DNA from 4 places in the Pseudomonas sp. 18-147 genome. Region 2 is predicted to be linked to each of the others. Evidence: predicted binding sites of a transcription regulator. Region 2 holds the regulator's gene; each other region holds the start of a gene.
The links. Region 2 encodes FliA, which starts transcription of late flagellar genes. Its sites were predicted from a motif close to CTAAAGTTTNNNNNNNNNNNGCCGNTAA; they were not measured.
Positions count from the first base shown of each region.

Region 1 (5,016 bases), 1.3 Mb from region 2:
GACCAATACCTGACTCACCCTGCCGCCCAGCGATTCCTCGCGGATCGCTGCGGATGCCGGCACGTTTCCTTGCGATCAGGCTCCCTCGCCGCCCTCCCGGACGAAAGTTTCCGTCCCGGGCTTGCCCAAGCCGCCCGGCTTGGGCAGAATGCGCCCCGTCCTAGGGGAGTAGTCTCCCGCGAGCGCCGCACCGGCCTCGCCCGGCACGCGTCAACACACTTGGTCCGCAGACCATGGCGCGCGCGACCCAAGCCTGCCCAGACAGGCCAAGGGTTTGACAAGACCTATGACACGCACGATCTGACCCGGGGCGGGCAGATGGCGCGTGTCATGGTGATTGGTCGACCCGCCCCTTAGGAAGCCTGATGGAATCGCTGTTCGTCCCTACCCTCATCGTTGCCCTCGCGGAAATCGGCGACAAGACCCAGTTGCTGGCACTCCTGCTCGCGGCGCGTTTCCGCAAGCCGTGGCCGATCATCGCCGGCATCGTCGCCGCCACCCTGGCCAACCATTTCGCTGCCGGCGCGGTGGGCGCCTGGGTCGCCAGCTTCTTCTCGGAAGCCACCCTCAGTTGGATCCTCGCCGCCTCCTTCATCGCCGTCGCCCTGTGGACGCTGGTACCGGACAAGCTCGACGACGAAGAGTCCGGACTGAAGAAATACGGCCCCTTCCTCACCACCCTGATCGCGTTCTTCCTCGCCGAGATGGGCGACAAGACCCAGGTCGCCACGGTCATGCTGGCCGCCCAGTATCCGCATTTCTGGCTGGTGGTGATCGGCACCACCCTGGGCATGCTGATCGCCAACGTACCGGTGGTACTGATCGGCAACCTGGCCGCCGACAAGCTGCCGCTGACCCTGATCCGCCGCCTGGCCGCGGCCGCCTTCGCCGCACTTGGCCTGTACGCCGCCTGGCACGCCGCGCAATTGACCGGCTGGCTCTGAAGGACTGCGCCGCCGGGCCCGGGATGGCTGGGCGGCCAATGCAAAATGCATAGGAACGGCTACAGTTCAGGCAGGCACCGGATGCCTGCCCCACCACTCGCCCTCGAGAGCCGGAGATGCCCTCACACGACCTGAAACGACTCGCCCGCCATCACATCGAGCTGTCCTGGAACAAGGGCCGCATGGCGTTGGTGGAGCAGTTGCACAGCAAGGATTTCCTCTACAAAAGCTCGTTCATCGGCCGTCCCCTGGATACCGCCGGCTATATCCGCCTGCTGCAGGACATCCGCACGGCGATGCCGGACCTGGAGGTCGTGGTCGAAGACTGCATCGGCGAGGAACGCAAGGTGTTCACCTGGAGCACGCTGATCGGCACCATCGTCCGGCCGACCCTGGGCTATCCGGCCAGCGACAAGGTGCTGAGCATTTCCGCGATGGGCTTCTGGGTGTTCAACCCGCAGGGCCAGTTGCAGGAGCTGTGCACCATGTTCGACATGGAGAGCTTTCGCGCCCAGCTGGGACTGCAGACCCGACCCTTCGCGGAAAAAGCGCTGCCCTAGCCAACCGTCCTAGGCATTGAAATAGCCGTTGTCGCGGAACCAGTCGATGGCGCGCAGCAGGGTGTCGTCGAGGGCGGTGGTGGAGAAGAAGCCGAGTTCCTCGCGGGCCTTGCGTCCATCGAGGAACTGCCCGCCAGCCATCACCTCGATGGCGGTTTCGTCGAGCAGCGGCAACTGGCCGCTGACCCGGTAGCGCAAGCGGCCCAGGGTGGCCAGCGCGCGAGCCATGGCCATCGACATCGGCTGCGGCGCAGGCTGGCCGAGCAGCTCGGCGATGCGCCGGGTCAGGTCGGCCATTTCCAGGTTGTGCCCGGTCAGCAGGTAGCGCTCGCCGATACGCCCGCGCTCAAGGGCCATCAGCAGTCCGCGCCCGGCTTCGGCGGCATCGATGACGTTACGCTGGCCGGCGACGTAGTGGGTCATCTCGCCATTGCCGATGGCGGTGATCACGCGCCCGGTAGTCGGGCCGATGTCCAGTTCGCCGAGTACCATGCCGGGAATCCCGATCACCACCGGCAGGCCGTTGCGCGCCTGCTCCCGGGCCTGCTCGTCGAGCGCCCATTTGCACAGCACGTAGGAACTCTTGCCGCTCGGCAGGCTGTCGTAGAACAACCCCTCGTGGCCCGGTAGTCCCTGGGGATGGCGGGGCATGGCATATGCCGAACCGACATAGAGGATGCGCGGCACCCTGGCCTGCAGGCAGGCGGCATAGAACGGGTTGGTCTGGCCCAGCGCGCTGGCCACTTCCTCCTGCCAGCGGCGCGGCCGCGAAGGATAGTAGCCGGCGCTGAAGATCACCCCGTCGAGGCCGCGCAGGGCGCGTTCCAGGCCGGCGTGGTCGAGCATCTCGGCGACCCGGCACTCGGGCTCCAGATAGGCGAGACGCTGGATCTGCGAAGAAGGACGGTGGATCAGCACCAGATCGTGACCGGCGGCCCTGATGGCGCGCGCGGCGTGATGTCCCAGCAGGCCGGTGGCTCCGAGTACGGCGTATTTCACATGAGCTCCAGGGCGTGAGAGTGGCTGTTCGTCCACGGGTCCCGCAAGCGGGTCGGCCAGCAGTCTAGGCCGAACACCGGCGAGATACCAAACAGCAGGTTACGGAAATACACAACAGGCGTTTCCGATGGTAAGCCTGTCGGCGCGCCGGCCGCCCCCCGCGACCGCGCGCCCTGGCCTCACTTGCCGCGCCTGGCCTGCTGGTACAGCGGCATCACCTTGGGAATCGCGGCCTGGAGATTGGCCATCCGCGAACTGTCGGAGGGGTGGGTGCTGGTGAACTCGGGCTGGCTGGCGCCGCCGCTGGCCCTGCCCATCTTCTGCCAGAGGGTGATCGCCGCTTCCGGGTTGTAGCCGGCGCGGGCGGCCAGCTCGAGACCGATCAGGTCGGCTTCGTTCTCGTTGGCACGACTGTTGGGCAGGGTCATCAGGTAGTCGACGCCGGTATTGGCCAGTTGCAGGCTTTCCTGGCCGAGGCCGGCCAGGGCGCCGATCTGGCTGGCCACCTGCACGCCGTAGGCCTTGGACATGGCCTCGCGCCCATGCTCGCGCAGGGCGTGGGCGATCTCGTGGCCCATCACCGCGGCTATCTCGTCGTCGGTGAGCTTCAGCTTGTCGATCAGCCCGGTGTAGAAAATGATCTTGCCGCCGGGACCGCAGTTGGCGTTGAGCTCGTCGCTCTTCACCACATTGACTTCCCAGTTCCAGCCGGTGGCGTCCGGGCGGAAGGCGGCGGTCTGCGGGATCAGCCGCTGGGCGATCGCCTTGACTCGCCGCGCGTCGGCGCTGCTGGTATCGAGCACGCCGGCGCTTTTCGCCTCGCCGAGAGTCTTCTGGTACGACTGGGCGTACATCTGGTCGACTTCCTGGCTGGACAACATGCTGAACATGTATTGCTTGCGGTCGACGCCGACGGCGCCGCCACTGGTGGTGTTCACTGCCTGGCAACCGGCGAGCAGCAGCGCGCCGGCGAGGGTGGCGAATCGGAAGGGATGAGCCATGGTCCTTTGTTCTCCTCTGAAGGCCGAGCGCATGGTAGGCCGCGCCTCGAACGCGGGCAACAGCCGTTGGCGAGGAAATCTCCGACGGCCGATTAAGGATTTGCCGTCCTCCTGCCGATAAGCTCCTCAGAGACAATTCCAACAAGGGTCAGAAGTCCCATCATGAAGCTCAAGTCGATCCAGTTTTCTGTCGCCGCCCTCGCCGGCGCCAGCGTTCTAAGCGTCGTCGTGGTGCTGGTGCTGTACGCCCTGTTCGCCGGCGCGCGAACGCAGGAGCTGGTGCAGCAACGCACCCAGGGCCTGTTGGAGAAGGTCATCAACGAGCGCCTGGTGGCCCTGGCCCGCGCCCAGGTCAGCCAGATCCAGCGCGAGTTGGAGTATCCGCTGACGGTGGTCCACGGCCTGGCCAACAGCACCCGCCTGCTCGGCGAGCCGGGCGCCGACGGCATGCCGCAGCTGAACGCCAGCCGCGACGAAATCTCCGCGCTGCTGCGCAGCACCGTGCAGAACAACCCCAAGCTGCTCGACACCTTCATGGCCTGGGAACCCAATGCCTTCGATACCGATGCCGCCTTCGCCGGGCAACCCGGCAAGGGCTACGGCCCGGACGGCCGCTACCTGCCCTGGTGGTATCGCGGCGCCGACGGCAAGCCGATCGTGGAGGCCATGGCCGACAGCATCGATAGCGAAAAGCTGCTGCCCACCGGGGTGCGCGAGAACGAGTTCTATGCCTGTCCGAAAGAGAACAAGCGTCCCTGCATCATCGACCCGGCCCCTTACGAAATGGGCGGCAAGACCGTGATGATGTCGTCCTTCAACGTGCCGATCATGGTCGGTGACCAGTTCCGCGGCGCAGTCGGTGCCGACCTCTCGCTGGCCTTCATCCAGGACCTGCTCAAGCGCGCCGACCAGCAGCTCTACGATGGCGCCGGGGAAATGGCGCTGATCGCCAGCAACGGCCGCCTGGTGGCCTACACCCGCGACGACAGCAAGCTCGGCGAGCCCGCCGGCAGCGTCCTCGACGGCAACGAAGTGGACAACCTGAAAAACCTCACGGTCGACCAGCCGCTCTACGACATCGACGCCGAGCACGGCCACATCGAGCTGTTCCTGCCTTTCACCATCGCCGACAGCGGCGTGCGCTGGACCCTCATGCTGCAGATTCCCCAGGCGGCGGTATTCGGCGAACTGCAGCAACTCCAGGGCGAGCTGAGCGACCAGCGCCAGCAGGATATCCTCGGCATGAGCCTGGCCGGCCTGGTGGTAGCGGCCCTCGGCCTGCTGGTGGTCTGGCTGGTCGGCTACGGCATCGCCCGGCCGCTGCGCCAATTGGTCGGCATGCTCGACGACATCGCCCAGGGCGAAGGCGACCTCACCCGCCGCCTGAGCAGCGAGCGCGCCGACGAGCTGGGCTCCATCGCCAAGGGCTTCAATACCTTCCTTGGCAAACTGCAGAACATGATCGGCCAGGTGGTGCAATCGGTGCAGAAGGTCAGCGACTCCTCGGAGCAC
Region 1 covers NZ_CP182296.1:5,499,371-5,504,386, forward strand. The annotation lists gene ACM0M4_RS26050 (amino acid permease) at 1-13, shown strand, start outside; yybP-ykoY riboswitch at 152-276, shown strand; gene ACM0M4_RS26055 (TMEM165/GDT1 family protein) at 366-944, shown strand; gene ACM0M4_RS26060 (nuclear transport factor 2 family protein) at 1,061-1,504, shown strand; gene ACM0M4_RS26065 (NAD-dependent epimerase/dehydratase family protein) at 1,514-2,539, opposite strand; gene ACM0M4_RS26070 (M48 family metallopeptidase) at 2,683-3,504, opposite strand; gene ACM0M4_RS26075 (methyl-accepting chemotaxis protein) at 3,667-5,016, shown strand, end outside.
Region 1: ACM0M4_RS26075 (methyl-accepting chemotaxis protein) is a predicted target of FliA. The motif match lies at 3,598-3,625, and genes of this name have one in related genera.

Region 2 (5,016 bases):
GCCTGTGATCACGCTCGAGCCGAGGTTGGAACAGATTTTGCTGAACAGCATGCAGAAGGCCGGACAAGGCTCCGAGGACGGCATGTTGCTGGAGCCGGGGATGGCCGAGAAGCTGCAACGCTCGCTGATCGAGAGCGCACAACGCCAGGAGATGCTCGGTAAGCCGGCGATCCTGCTGGTTGCCGGACCGATCCGCTCGATGATGTCGCGCTTCGCGCGGATGGCGGTGCCCAGCATGCATGTGCTGGCCTACCAGGAAATCCCGGACAACAAGCAAGTCACCATCGTCGCGACGGTGGGACAGAACTGAACGAGGGCTGCGCCGGCTCCAGGGCCGGCACACCGGGCAACCTGAGGTTGCCGGCAAGACTACTGAACTGAGGGGTTCGGGCAATGCAAGTCAAACGCTTCTTCGCCGCCGATATGCGCCAGGCCATGAAACTGGTCCGCGACGAACTGGGTCCGGACGCCGCGATTCTCGGCAACCGCCGGGTCGCCGGCGGCATCGAGCTGACCGCGGCGCTGGATTACCAGGCCCCGCCGGCGCCGAGCAAGCCCAACCCGGCGCTGGAAGTGGAGCTGCGCAAGACCCAGGCGCGGATCGCAGAGGCGCGCGCCGAGTTGACGGCGCGTCCGGCGGAAACCCAGCGCAAGGACCGTCAATTGTTCGCCGAGGAGAAGCCGGCGCGTCCGTCCCTGGCCGAGTCCATGACGGCGGCGCAGGCCAAGCCCCAGGCGGGCGGCCAGACCCTCGAGGCAATGCGTTTCGAACTGAACGGCCTGCGCGAGCTGATCGAGGTACAACTGGGTTCCATCGCCTGGGGCCAGTTGCAGCACCAGCGTCCGCAGCAGGCCAATCTCTGGCGGCGCCTGCAGCGCATGGGCTTGCCGGCGGAGCTGAGCAAGCCGTTGCTGGAGCGGGTCGCCGCGGTGGGCGATACGCGCCAGGCCTGGCGCATGCTGTTGGCGCACCTGTCGCGTGCCGTGCAGACCCCCGAGCAGGACCCGCTCGACGCGGGCGGCGTACTGGCCCTGGTCGGCCCGGCAGGTGCCGGCAAGACCACCACCCTGGCGAAGATGGCCGCGCGCTACGTCCTCAAGTACGGCGCCCAGAGCCTGGCGCTGGTGAGCATGGACAGCTACCGGATCGGCGCCCAGGAGCAGATCAAGACCCTCGGTCGGATCCTCAACGTACCGGTGACCCTGGTCGATCCCGGCCAGTCGCTGATCCAGGCCCTGGCGCCGCTGGCGCGCAAGCGCATGGTGCTGATCGATACCGCCGGCCTGCCGGCCAGCGACCCGGCATTGCGCATGCAGCTCGAGGCACTGGCGTCGCCGAGCCTGAACGTGAAGAATTACCTGGTGATGGCCACCACCAGCCAGAGCCAGGTGCTCAAGTCGGCCTACCAGACCTATCGGCACTGCGGGCTGGCGGGTTGCATCCTGACTAAGCTGGACGAGGCGGGCAGCCTCGGTGAATCGATGGCGCTGGCTATCGCCCAGCGTCTCCCGGTAGCCTATCTGGCGGATGGGCCGCGGATTCCGGACGACCTGCAGGTGGCGCGCAGTCACCAACTGGTCAGCCGGGCGGTGAGCCTGCAGGCACCGGAAGAGCCCAGCGAGGACGCCATGGCCGAGATGTTCGCCGGGCTCTACCAGCAACCGGCGCGGCGTGCCGGCTGAGGACGTGGGAAGAACCGCGCGTGGCGCGGGTGACGGAAGCGAAGGTGGCTTCCGCCGGGCCGGGAGCGATGGCGCATCGTTCCCGCCAAAACCGGAGAGCGCTGGAAGGGGCGTTCCGGGAAGACGACAACACAAGGTATGAAGCAGATGGGTAGCATGCATCCCGTACAGGTGATCGCAGTAACTGGCGGCAAGGGCGGCGTCGGCAAGACCAATGTGTCGGTGAACCTGGCACTGGCTCTGGCCGATCTCGGCCGTCGCGTCATGCTGCTGGATGCCGACCTCGGCCTGGCCAACGTCGACGTCCTGCTGGGACTCACGCCCAAGCGCACCCTGGCCGACGTGATCGAGGGACGCTGCGAACTGCGCGATGTCCTCCTCCTCGGTCCCGGTGGCGTGCGCATCGTTCCCGCGGCCTCCGGCACGCAGAGCATGGTGCACCTCTCGCCCATGCAGCATGCGGGGCTGATCCAGGCGTTCAGCGATATCAGCGACAACCTCGATGTCCTGGTCGTCGACACTGCCGCCGGAATCGGCGATTCGGTGGTCAGTTTCGTCCGCGCCGCGCAGGAGGTGCTGCTGGTCGTCTGCGACGAGCCGACCTCGATCACCGATGCCTACGCCCTGATCAAACTGCTCAACCGCGACCACGGCATGACCCGCTTCCGGGTCCTGGCCAACATGGCCCACAGCCCGCAGGAAGGACGCAACCTGTTCGCCAAACTGACCAAGGTCACTGACCGTTTCCTCGACGTCGCACTACAGTATGTAGGTGTCATCCCTTACGACGAGTCGGTACGCAAGGCCGTGCAGAAACAGCGAGCCGTATACGAGGCATTCCCCCGCTCGAAGGCGTCCCTGGCCTTCAAGGCGGTCGCGCAGAAGGTCGATAGCTGGCCGCTGCCGGCCAACCCGCGCGGGCACCTGGAGTTCTTCGTCGAACGACTGGTCCAACACCCCGCGACAGGTTCGGCCGTATGACAGCGGCCTCTGGAGTGCGTATGTATAGCAAGGCGCAAGCGCAGAACTCCCAGGAGCAACTGATCCAGCGTTACGCACCACTGGTCAAGCGCATCGCCTATCACCTGCTCGGCCGCCTGCCGGCCAGCGTGCAGGTGGAGGACCTGATGCAGGCCGGCATGATCGGCCTGCTCGAGGCCGCGAAGAAATACGACGCCGGCAAGGGCGCCAGCTTCGAGACCTATGCCGGCATCCGTATCCGCGGGGCCATGCTCGACGAGGTCCGCAAGGGCGACTGGGCGCCGCGTTCGGTGCACCGCAACACGCGCATGGTGACCGACGCGATCCGCGCGATCGAGGCGAGAACCGGACGCGACGCTAAAGATCACGAAGTTGCTGCCGAACTCCAATTGAGCCTCGAAGATTACTACGGCATCCTCAGCGACACGCAGGGCAGCCGCCTGTACAGCTTCGACGACCTGTTGCAGGACGGCGAACATGGATTGCCGGAAGACACCAGCCTCAGTCACAACGAACCGATCCACGGCCTGCTCGACGAACGTTTCCAGGCGGCCCTGGCGGATGCCATCGCCAAGTTGCCGGAGCGCGAGCGCCTGGTGCTGGCGTTGTATTACGACGAGGAACTCAACCTCAAGGAGATCGGCGAGGTACTGGGCGTCAGCGAATCGCGGGTCAGCCAGTTGCACAGCCAGTGCGCCGCGCGTTTGCGCGCGCGCCTGGCCGATTGGCGGTCGGCCTGAACCGGCCTCGACCGCAGCTTGTAACCGTTAACGCAAAAGAATGTGTGGCGCGTCCCCTGGGGCGCGCTCTGGTCTGTACGGAGGTTTACTTGGACAAGAACATGAAAATTCTCATCGTGGACGACTTTTCCACGATGAGACGCATCATCAAGAACCTCTTGCGGGACTTGGGCTTCACCAATACCGCCGAGGCCGACGACGGCACCACGGCGCTGCCGATGCTGCACAGCGGCAATTTCGACTTTCTCGTCACCGACTGGAACATGCCGGGCATGACCGGCATCGATCTGCTGCGCGCGGTTCGCGCCGACGAGCGCCTCAAGCACCTGCCGGTGCTGATGGTCACCGCCGAGGCCAAGCGCGACCAGATCATCGAAGCGGCCCAGGCCGGGGTCAACGGCTATGTGGTCAAACCCTTCACCGCTCAGGTCCTGAAGGAAAAGATCGAGAAGATTTTCGAGCGGGTCAACGGCTGAAGCCGGCCAAGAGGGTGTCATGGTGCTTGGTAACGATTCCACGGGCGACGAATTCGAATCGACCCTGAAAAAACACGCGCGCGAACTGGTGGACTGTCTCGAACGGGGGCACTTCCAGCAGGCGGTGCAATTGATCCAGGAGCTCAGCCAGGCCAGGGACCGTGGCCTCTACCAGGAAGTGGGCAAGCTGACCCGCGAACTGCACAACGCCATCGTCGATTTCCAGATCGACCCGCATTCCCCCCACGCGCAGGAAATGTCGCAGATCGCCGATGCCACCGATCGTCTTTCCTACGTGGTGGAAATGACCGAGAAGGCCGCCAACCGGACCATGGACCTGGTGGAGCAGAGCGCCCCGCTGGTCAACCAACTGGGCGACGATTCGCGGGAGCTGCACCAGGAGTGGCAACGCTTCATGCGCCGGGAAATCGACGCTGACGGCTTCCGCGAGCTGGCCAAGCGCATCGAACAGTTCCTCGTGCGCAGCGGCGAGAACGCCGGCCAGTTGTCCTCGCAGCTCAATGACATCCTGCTGGCGCAGGATTACCAGGACCTGACCGGCCAGGTGATCAAGCGTGTCACCAAGCTGGTCACCGAGGTCGAGAGCAACCTCGTGAAGCTGGTCTGGATGGCCGGCCAGGTGGACCGTTACGCCGGAATCGAGCACGACCACGTGAGCATGCGCCACCAGGCCGCGCTGGAGCGTTCGGCCAAGGGCGAGGGGCCGCAGGTCGCCGCGGAAAAACGAGAGGATGTGGTGTCCGGGCAGGATGACGTGGACGATCTGCTGTCCAGCCTGGGTTTCTGACCCGCCCGGCTCAAGACTGCGGCATCGCTGCCGTTAAGTAAGCATTGAACGCTGGCATCCGCGGGCTGCTGGCACAGCCTTCGTCATGCCGGTGATCCCGGCGGGCGGGCTGAAGTCGGTCCGGAAAGCCGGGCCGGTATTTCCGGCAGGACAGCGGTCCTGCCGATCCTTTCGAGTAACACGTCTCTGGGAGCAGCCGAATGAGCTTCGACGCCGATGAAGAAATCCTCCAGGACTTCCTGGTTGAGGCCGGCGAGATTCTCGAGCAATTGTCCGAGCAACTGGTCGAGCTGGAGAGCCGGCCGGACGACATGGACCTGCTCAATGC
Region 2 covers NZ_CP182296.1:4,157,692-4,162,707, reverse strand. The annotation lists gene flhA (flagellar biosynthesis protein FlhA) at 1-310, shown strand, start outside; gene flhF (flagellar biosynthesis protein FlhF) at 394-1,683, shown strand; gene fleN (flagellar synthesis regulator FleN) at 1,822-2,664, shown strand; gene fliA (RNA polymerase sigma factor FliA) at 2,661-3,404, shown strand; gene ACM0M4_RS19685 (chemotaxis response regulator CheY) at 3,506-3,880, shown strand; gene ACM0M4_RS19680 (protein phosphatase CheZ) at 3,900-4,688, shown strand; gene ACM0M4_RS19675 (chemotaxis protein CheA) at 4,889-5,016, shown strand, end outside.

Region 3 (5,016 bases), 1.4 Mb from region 2:
CTGCTGCAGGTAGGCGGCGAAGTTCAGTTCGCCGGACTTGACCCGCTGGTAGACGCTCGCGCCTTCCTGCACCAGCGAACCGGCGATGAAGATCACCGGGATGATCACGATCAGCACGCAGATCAGCAGGGTGATCAGCGCGGCGAGGTTCTTCCGATCCCTCAGGCGCACCTGCAGGCGGCGTTGCACCGGGGCGAAGATGATCGCCAGGATGGTGCCCCAGAACACCGCGCCGTAGAACGGCAGCAAGAGCCAGCCGAAGGCGAGCGTGACCACCGCCAGCAACAGGAGAAAAGTCCGGGATTCCAGTTTCGTGTCGAGCATGTCCAATCCATCTGGCAGTGGGAAGCAAAGCATTAGTCAGCCGGCGGACGTGGATCGTTCACGACTGCCGGCCGACTCCGCCGAATAATGACAGGAAGGCTCTGCGGCGCACCACTGCCGGCTGGCTCTTTTGCCGGCAGCGGTCGCGCGGGGGAAGGGTCAGATGCGGAACTGACCGACCAGTCGGCCCAGGCCCTGGCCCAGTTGCGCCAGGCTGCGGGCGGTCTGCGCGCCCTGCTGGGCCTCGTCGGCGACGCTGTCCACCGCGCCGGCGATCTGGTGCACGCTGCGGTTGATCTCCTCGGCCACCGCGGTCTGCTCCTCGGCGGCGCTGGCGATCTGCGCGTTCATCGCGTTGATGGTGGCGATCAGCTGGGCGATGGCATCCAGCGAATCGCCGGCCTGGTTGGCCTGGTTGCTGGTGCCCTCGCCGGCCTCGCCGGAACGGCGCATGGCGTCGACCGCGGCGTTGGTGCCCTGCTGCAGGCGATCGATCATGCCCTGGATTTCCTGGGTACTCTGCTGGGTGCGGCTGGCCAGCGCCCGCACTTCGTCGGCGACCACCGCAAAGCCACGTCCGGCCTCGCCGGCACGGGCCGCCTCGATGGCCGCGTTGAGCGCCAGCAGGTTGGTCTGTTCGGCAATGGAGCGGATCACCCCGAGCACACTGACGATGGATTGCACGTCCTGCTGCAGGCTATCCAGAGAAGTCCCGCTGTCGCGGATCTCGTCCACCAGCGCGTGGATGCGCTCGATGCTGCCGTCCACCACGCGCTTGGCCGCCTGGCCTTCGTGGTCGGTCTGCTGCGCGGCCTCGGCGGCGCGCTGGGCGCTCTGCGCCACTTCATGGGCGGCGGCGGACATCTCGTTGATCGCGGTGGCGACCTGGTCGGTCTCGTGGCGCTGGCGCTCCATGGCCTGCTCGGAACGCTCGGCCTGGGCCGACATCTGCTCCACCAGTTGCTTGAGGTCGCCGGTCATCCCGGCGATCTGCCGCACCAGACCGTGGATCTTCTCGACGAAGCGGTTGAAGGAACCGGCCAGCTCGCCCAGCTCGTCGTGGCTGGTCACCGGTAGGCGACGGGTCAGGTCGCCTTCGCCGGCGGCGATGTCATCGAGGTTCTGGCGGATCTGGTGCAACGGCCGCAGCATCGCGTTGGCCACCGCCAGGCCGATCACCAGCAGGACCACCAGAAGGACGCCGGCGATCCCCACGATACTGGCGATCAGGGTGCCGATACGCTCGTCGATGTCCTGCTTGATTTCCACCAACTGGGCCTCGACGCCGTCGAGGTTGATCGCCGAGCCGATAACCATGTCCCACTTCGGCAGGTACAGGGTGTAGGACAGCTTGGGCACCATGACGCTCTCGTTGCCCGGCAGCGGCGAGGTATAGGTCACGTAGTGGCTGCCGTTGCGGCCGGCCTCCACCAGTTCGCGGTTGAGGTAGACGCCGCTGGGATCGCGGCGGTCGCGGAAGCTCTTGCCGACGTCCACCGGGCTGTCGCCGCGAAACAGGCGCACCACCTGGGAGTCGTAGCCGAAGATATAGCCGTCCTTGCCGTACTTGATCTTCGACAGGCGCGCGATGGCCTCGGCGCGGGCATTCAGGTCGCCGTTGGCCGAGCGGTCGTACTCGGCCTGGATACTGCCCATGGCGATCTGCACGTAGTGCTCGAGTTCGGCACGACGGTCGCCGAGCAGGCGCTCGCGGGTATCCTTGACTTCGGCATCAGCCTGTTTTTTCAGGATCAGCACCGCTCCGCCGCTGAGCACCAGGGCGAAGAGCAGCACCGGCACCATGGCCAGCAGGAGGACTTTGGATTTCAGGGTCAGACGCATCATCAACTCCTAGCATGACGCCCAATAAAAAACGGGATTCCCGTTTCATCGGCAATCCCGTCGGAAGCTTAAGCGGCCGGCCCGACATTCCGTCAGGCGACCGCCCGAGATGGAACTCAGAGCAACATCGCGGCGGCCCAGCCGAACACCAGCAACGGCAGGTTGTAGTGCAGGAAGGTCGGCACCACGGTGTCCCAGATGTGATTGTGCTGGCCGTCGACGTTGAGCCCGGAGGTCGGCCCAAGGGTCGAGTCCGACGCCGGAGAACCTGCATCCCCCAGCGCGCCGGCGGTGCCGACGATGCTGACGATGGCCAGCGGGCTGAAGCCCAGTTGCACCGCCAGCGGGACGAAGATCGCGGCGATGATCGGCACGGTGGAGAACGACGAGCCGATGCCCATGGTGACCAGCAGGCCGACCAGCAGCATCAGCATGGCGCCGACCGCCTTGCTGTTGCCGATCCAGGCCACCGAGGCGTCGACCAGGCTCTGCACCTCGCCGGTGGCCTTCATCACCTCGGCGAAACCGGCCGCGGCGATCATGATGAAACCGATGGTGGCCATCATCTTCATGCCTTCGGTGAACAGGTCGTCGGTCTCCTTCCAGCGCACCACGCCGGACAGCGAGAAGACCACGAAACCGACCAGCGCGCCGATGATCATCGAGTCCAGCCACAGCTGTGCGACGAACGCGGCGACGATGGATACCCCGGCCACCGCCAGGCTCTTCGGGTTGTAGCTGACATCGACGCGTTCGGCCTGCTCGATCCGCTGCAAGTCGTAGATGCGCTTGCGGCGGTAGCTGAACAGCACCGCGATGAGCAACCCGGCGAGCATGCCCAGGGCTGGGATGAACATGGCGTGGGTGACGTTGATCCCGCTGACGTCGACGCCGTTGCGCGCCACGTTGGCCAGCAGGATTTCATTGAGGAAGATGTTGCCGAAGCCCACCGGCAGGAACATGTACGGGGTGATCAGGCCGAAGGTGATGACGCAGGCGATCAATCGCCGGTCGATCTGCAGCTTGCTCAGCACATAGAGCAGCGGCGGCACCAGCAGCGGGATGAAGGCGATATGGATCGGCAGGATATTCTGCGAGGATACCGCCACGCAGAGCAGCAGGCCGACCAGGATCCACTTGAACGCACCGGCGCCCTTGCCCTGCTCGTCGTGCCGGCCGAGCAGCGCCAGGACCTTGTCGGCCAGCGCATGGGCCACGCCGGAGCGGGCGATGGCCACGGCGAAGGCGCCGAGCATGGCGTACGACAGGGCCACCGTGGCACCCCCGCCGAGGCCGCCGTTGAAGGCCTTGAGAGTCCCCTCAAGGCCTAGGCCACCGAACAGTCCGCCGACCACCGCGCCGATGATCAGCGCCAGCACGACATGCACACGGCAAAGGCTGAGGACGAGCATCAGCCCCACCGCCAGCACCACTGCGTTCATCGTTGAACTCCTTGCAAATGAAACGAACTCGACCGTCTGCGGCCGAAAAAAGGGGCGTACTCTGCTACAGCCATCCTCGCCTGTCAAAGCCGCGCATGCGCGAATGTCGCCTGGCTATAAACCGTTGTGCACGGTTCTTGCGTGCGATTCGCCGAACGACGGCAATCCGGCGCCAGCGACCGGACCGTCGTCAAGAATGGGCGAGCCCTGCCGATAAGCCTTGGGCCCCCGCAGTTTCTTCGTACAAGGACCCCTCCCATGTTCCTTCGCCGCCTGTCCATCCAATGGAAGATCACCCTGCTGGCAGGGCTCTGCCTGCTCGGCGTGGTCGCCTTGCTGGTCGGCCTTTCGGTCTACCGCATGCAGCACAGCAGCGTGCTGGTGAAAAGCGCCAGTACGCAGATGCTCGACGAATCGGCGCGCCTGCGCCTGGAAGCCCGCGGGGAATTGCAGGCGTTACGCATCCAGCGCTATTTCATGGATGCCTTCCAGTACGGCAAGGGCTTCTCCCGGCAGATCCTGTTCCTCCGCGACCAGGCGCAGAAGCGCTTCCTCGATGCCTACGACCTGCGCGAAGACCTGACCCGCCAGGTGCGCACCGCGCTCGCCGCCAATCCCGAGGTGCTCGGCCTGTACGTGGTCTTCGAACCCAATGCGCTGGACGGCAAGGACGAACTGTTCGTCGACCAGCCCGCCCTGGGCAGCAACGACAAGGGACGCTTCTCCCTGTACTGGGCGCAGGCCACGCCGGGACAGCTGGAATCCGAGTCGATGATCGAGTCCGAACTCGCCGACACCAGCAGCGGGCCCAGCGGCGCGGCCTACAACGCCTGGTACACCTGCCCGAAGGAAAGCGGGCAACCCTGCGTGCTCGATCCTTACTTCGACAAGGTCGGCGAACGCCAACTGCTGATGACCAGCATCGCCTTTCCCCTCGAACTGGATGGCAAGGTGATCGGCGTGATGGGCCTGGACATCAACCTGAGCAACCTGCAGGCGCTCAGCGAACAGGGCAACCGCGAACTCTACGACGGCGTCGGCCAGGTCGGCATCCTCAGCCCGGCCGGGCTGTTCGCCGGCAACAGCCGCGACGCCGGCCTGCTCGGCAAGAACCTGGCCAAGGCGGATCCGCAGCACGCCGGCGAACTCCTGCAACTGCTGGCCGCCGGCAAGAGCCGGTTGTTCAACGAGAACGACGACCTCAAGGTGCTGCAACCGTTGCAGCCGATTCCCGGCGCCAAGCCCTGGGGCGTGCTCCTCGAAGTGCCGAAGAGCGCCCTGCTCGGCCCGGCCCTGGCGCTGGAGCGGCAACTGGACGACATGCGTCGCGAAGGCACCTGGGTCGAACTGGGCCTCGGCCTCGGCGCCGCGGTGCTCGGCCTGCTGGTGCTGTGGCTGAGCGCCCGCG
Region 3 covers NZ_CP182296.1:2,768,349-2,773,364, reverse strand. The annotation lists gene ACM0M4_RS13340 (AI-2E family transporter) at 1-324, opposite strand, end outside; gene ACM0M4_RS13335 (methyl-accepting chemotaxis protein) at 484-2,169, opposite strand; gene ACM0M4_RS13330 (Na+/H+ antiporter family protein) at 2,283-3,608, opposite strand; gene ACM0M4_RS13325 (methyl-accepting chemotaxis protein) at 3,867-5,016, shown strand, end outside.
Region 3: ACM0M4_RS13335 (methyl-accepting chemotaxis protein) is a predicted target of FliA. The motif match lies at 2,212-2,239, and genes of this name have one in related genera.

Region 4 (5,016 bases), 260 kb from region 2:
GCGCCATTCGCTCTACCGGGCAAGGGTTGCCTGCGTGCGGTAGGGCGAATAACCGCCTGCGGTTATCCGCCGTTTGGGCGGCGTACGAACGGATGCCGTCGGTAGCCTGTTCGTCCTTCGATCAGTCCCTGCTGACCCGGGTATCTTCCGCGGCGAGCGGACTGCCGTCGCCGGCGCGTACCTGCAGGCGCGGCACCGGCTGGCCGCTGTCGCGCTCGACCAGGCGGACATGGGATTCGTCCGGGGCGAAGAAATAGTCCTCGCCCCACTGCCGAATCGCCACCAGCAGGGGGAAGAGCGCGCGTCCCTTGTCAGTCAGACGGTATTCCTGGTGACTGCCGCTTTCGGCCGGGACCGCCACCATCACGCCGTGCTCCACCAGGTTGCGCAGGCGCGCCGCCAGGATGTTCTTGGCCAGGCCGAGGCTCTTCTGGAATTCGCCGAAGCGCGTCAGTCCTTCGAAGGCATCGCGCACGATGAGCATCGACCAGCCGTCGCCGATCACGTCCAGCGGGCGGGCGACTGGACAACTGGCTTGCTTGTGGCTGGTGCGCTTGACCATCTGGGCGGCTCCGGAGGGGGAGAGGATCGGGTTTCATGGTAAAACCCGGGCTCCACGCTGGGCAACCGGAGGAAGTGCGCCGCCGTGAGACGGCGCACGGCATGGTCAGACGACGAAGCGGGTGACCATGTTGTTCAGGTCGATGGCCAGTTGCGACAGTTCCTGGCTGGCGGCGGCGGTCTGGTTGGAGCCGGCGGACGTCTGCAGCGAGATGTCGCGGATGTTCACCAGGTTGCGGTCGACCTCGCGGGCCACCTGGGCCTGCTGCTCGGAGGCGCTGGCGATCACCAGGGTACGCTCGTTGATCTGGCCGACCCGCTCCGCGATCTCGTTGAGCGCCAGGCCGGCGGCTTCGGCGATCTCCAGCATGTTGCGGGCGCGTACGCTGCTGCTGTCCATGGCGCCGACCGCGGCGCCGGTGCCTTCCTGGATGTTGGCGATCATCTGCTCGATCTCGCGGGTGGATTCCTGGGTGCGATGGGCGAGGGCGCGAACCTCGTCGGCGACCACGGCGAAACCGCGGCCCTGCTCGCCGGCGCGAGCCGCCTCGATGGCCGCGTTGAGCGCCAGGAGATTGGTCTGTTCGGCGATACCGCGGATCACGTCGAGGACCTTGGAAATGTCCTGGGCCTTTTCCGCCAGGCCGCCGACCAGCGCCGAGGTATTGTCCACTTCTTCGCTCATCAGGCGGATCGCCTGGACCGTCTCCAGTACCCGCTGGCGTCCGTTCTGCGCCGATTGCTCGGAGGCGGACGAGGCGTCCGAGGTGGAGCTGGCGTTGCGCGCCACTTCCTCGACGGCGGCGGTCATCTCGTTGACCGCGGTGGCGGCCATCTGGATTTCGTCGTTCTGCTGGGTCAGCGAGCGGTTGCCCTGCTCGGTGACGGCGCTGAGTTCCTCCGCGGCGGAGGCCAGTTGGGTCGCCGAGCTGCCGATCTGCTGGATGGTCTGGCGCAGTTGTGCCTGCATGCCCTGGAGGGCGACCAGCAGCTTGGCCGGTTCGTCGCGGCCAGAGGTGTCGATGCGGCTGGTGAGGTCACCGGAAGCGATCACCTCGGCCACTCGCAGCGCCTCGCCGATCGGTTGGGTGATGCTGCGGGTGAACAGCCAGGCCAGTACCACGGTAGCGAGGCCGGCGACCAGCAGTACGCCGATCACTGCGGCGAAGGCGCTGTCATAGACCTCATCGGCCGTGTGGCTGGCCTGGCTGGCGCCCTTGACGTTGAAGTCGATCAGCGCCTGCAGTTGCTGCTGGGTGGCGCGGTACTGGTCGAGCAAGGTGCTTTCGGTGTACTGGCGGGTCTCTTCCAGCGGCTTGCTGCGCGACATCTGCACCAGGGTCTGCTGGCTTTGCAGGAGCGTCTGCCGGGTAGCCAGGTAGCGCTCGTAGATCGAGCGCTCGTCGGCACCACTGATCAGCCGTTGGTAGGCGCCCTCGCGATCGGTCAGTTCCTTGCCGATTTCCGTCATGCGGCTTTCCAGGAAGCGCTTGCTGCTATCGTCCGCCGCCAGCACATGGGCCAGTTGCACCTGCCGCAGTTCGGCGAGCAGAACGTTCAACTCGGCGCTTTCGCGGACGCTAGGCAGCCAGTTGTCGCTGATGTCCGAAGAGGCTTCGTTGAGCGAACCCATCCGGTTCAGGGAAAAGATGCCGGTGATGACCAGCAGAGCGGTGATCAGGGCGAAACTCAGGGCGGCACGGGTCGCGATGGGCATACTGCGCAAAGACATGATGGCGGATTCCAGGGGGCAGGAAGAGGGACGGGGCTGACCAGTACTATCGGCAGGCAGGGCGGGAGGTTTAGCCCGTTCATGCAGTCCGGGTAAAGAAACGCTGGGTACAAAAAAGCGCCCCGAAGGGCGCTTCATGCGGCTATGGAGGGAATCAACCCTGCCAGCGCTTGAGGACCAGGGTGGCGTTGGTGCCGCCGAAGCCGAAGCTGTTGCTCATGACGGTATCGAGCTTGGCGTTCTCGCGGGTCTCGCGGAGAATCGGCAGGTCGGCCACTTCCGGGTCGAGTTCGTCGATGTTGGCGGAGCCGGCGATGAAGCCGCCTTCCATCATCAGCAGGCAATAGATCGCCTCGTGTACGCCGGCGGCGCCCAGCGAGTGGCCGGACAGGCTCTTCGTCGAGCTGATGGCCGGCGCCTTGTCGCCGAACACTTCGCGCACGCCTCGGATCTCGGCGACGTCGCCGACCGGGGTGGAGGTGCCGTGGGTGTTCAGGTAGTCGATCGGCGCGTCGACGGTGGCCAGCGCCTGCTGCATGCAGCGGATCGCGCCTTCGCCGCTCGGGGCGACCATGTCGTAGCCGTCGGAGGTGGCGCCGTAGCCGACGATCTCGGCGTAGATCTTGGCGCCGCGCTTGAGCGCATGCTCCAGCTCCTCGACCACCACCATGCCGCCGCCGCCGGCGATGACGAAGCCGTCACGCTTGGCGTCGTAGGCGCGGGAGGCCTTTTCCGGCGTCTCGTTGTACTGGGTGGAGAGGGCGCCCATGGCGTCGAACAGGCAGCTCTGGCTCCAGTGTTCCTCTTCGCCGCCGCCGGCGAAGACCACGTCCTGCTTGCCCAACTGGATCTGTTCCATGGCCTGGCCGATGCAATGCGCGCTGGTGGCGCAGGCGGAGGAGATCGAGTAGTTGACGCCCTTGATCTGGAACGGCGTGGCCAGGCAGGCCGATACGGTGCTGCCCATGGTGCGGGTCACGCGGTATGGGCCGATGCGTTTGACGCCTTTCTCGCGCAGGGTGTCGATGGCTTCCATCTGGTTCAGGGTGGAAGCGCCGCCGGAGCCGGCGATCAGGCCGGTGCGGGGGTTGGAAATCTGTTCCGGAGTCAGGCCGGAGTCCTTGATCGCCTGCTCCATCGCCAGGTAGGCGTAAGCGGCGGCATCGCCCATGAAGCGGAAGACCTTGCGATCGATCAGCTCTTCGAGGTTCAGGTCGACCGAACCGGAAACGTGGCTGCGCAGGCCCATCTCGGCGTAGGACGGATTGAAGCGAATGCCGGGCCGACCCGCACGGAGGTTGGCGGAAACGGTGTCTTTGTCATTGCCGAGGCAGGAAACGATGCCCAGACCGGTGATAACGACGCGACGCATGCGGATAACCCTTAGAAGCTGTCAGTGGAGGTGAACAGGCCGACGCGGAGGCCTTCGGCACTGTAGATTTCGCGGCCATCGACGCTGACGGTGCCGTCGGCGATGGCCAGGACCAGCGAACGATTGATCGTGCGCTTGATATGAATGTTATACGTGACCTTCTTCGCTGTCGGCAGAACCTGACCGAAGAACTTCACTTCGCCCGAACCCAGGGCGCGGCCGCGGCCGGGGTTGCCCTGCCAGCCGAGGTAGAAACCGACCAGCTGCCACATGGCATCCAGGCCCAGGCAACCGGGCATGACCGGATCGCCTTCGAAGTGACAGGCGAAGAACCACAGGTCCGGGTTGATATCCAGCTCGGCGACCAGCTCGCCCTTGCCATACTTGCCGCCGACATCGCTGATGTGAACGATGCGATCGATCATCAGCATGTTGGGGGCGGGAAGTTGCGCGTTACCCGGGCCGAACAGCTCGCCGCGACTGCAGCGCAGCAGGTCTTCTCGGGTGAAGGCGTGTTGTTTGGTCATGCGAGCTCCTCAAAAATCCCTGAACTGCAGGGTTGTGGCGGTTCGTCCAGCGGCCGTCGCGCCGGGTTATTGTATCGGCGTCGCAGCGGCAGCCTAGTCATAGACTGTTGCGTTGCGGTGAAAGTCACAGTGTCCGGCGAACAGATGTTCACTTTATTCCCGCGTCCGCTTGCCGCCCTTGTCGTAGATCATTCCGGCTCCCCTCGTCCGGTTTCGTTCGATGTCACGGGGAGTTCCGGCTGCGAGCCGATCCAGCGTTGCAGTATGCGTTGCAATTCCGCCCGTTTGAATGGCTTGGCCAGGTAATCGTTCATTCCCGCCTGCAGGCAGTTCTCCCGATCGCCCTGCAGGGCGTTGGCGGTCAGGGCGATGATCGGTACCTGCCGGCCGTTCTCCTGGGCCCTGATTTCCCGTGTCGCCGAGTAGCCGTCGAGCACCGGCAGGCGGCAGTCCATCAGGATCGCGTCGTAGCGCTGGCGCTCGGCGCTGCGTACCGCCTGGATACCGTCGGCGACCAGGGTGACGCGATAGCCGAGGCTGCGCAACATGGCTTCTATGACTGTCTGGTTCACCGGATTGTCCTCGACCAGGAGGATTTCCTGACCGGCGGCGACCGGGGCAGCGTCGCCGGCGGCCTGCTGCCGGTGCGCCGGCGACTGCTGGAAGGGCAGCGGAATCTCCAGGGTGAAGGTCGATCCCGAGCCTTCCTTGCTCTCTGCCTGCAGGGTGCCGCCCATCCGTTCCGCCAGGGTCCTGGCGATCGCCAGGCCGAGCCCGGTGCCGCCGTAGCGTCGGGAAATCGACGAATCCGCCTGCTGGAAGGC
Region 4 covers NZ_CP182296.1:3,898,881-3,903,896, reverse strand. The annotation lists gene ACM0M4_RS18465 (winged helix-turn-helix transcriptional regulator) at 122-562, opposite strand; gene ACM0M4_RS18460 (methyl-accepting chemotaxis protein) at 668-2,293, opposite strand; gene fabB (beta-ketoacyl-ACP synthase I) at 2,448-3,665, opposite strand; gene fabA (3-hydroxyacyl-[acyl-carrier-protein] dehydratase FabA) at 3,677-4,192, opposite strand; gene ACM0M4_RS18445 (ATP-binding protein) at 4,381-5,016, opposite strand, start outside.
Region 4: ACM0M4_RS18460 (methyl-accepting chemotaxis protein) is a predicted target of FliA. The motif match lies at 2,340-2,367, and genes of this name have one in related genera.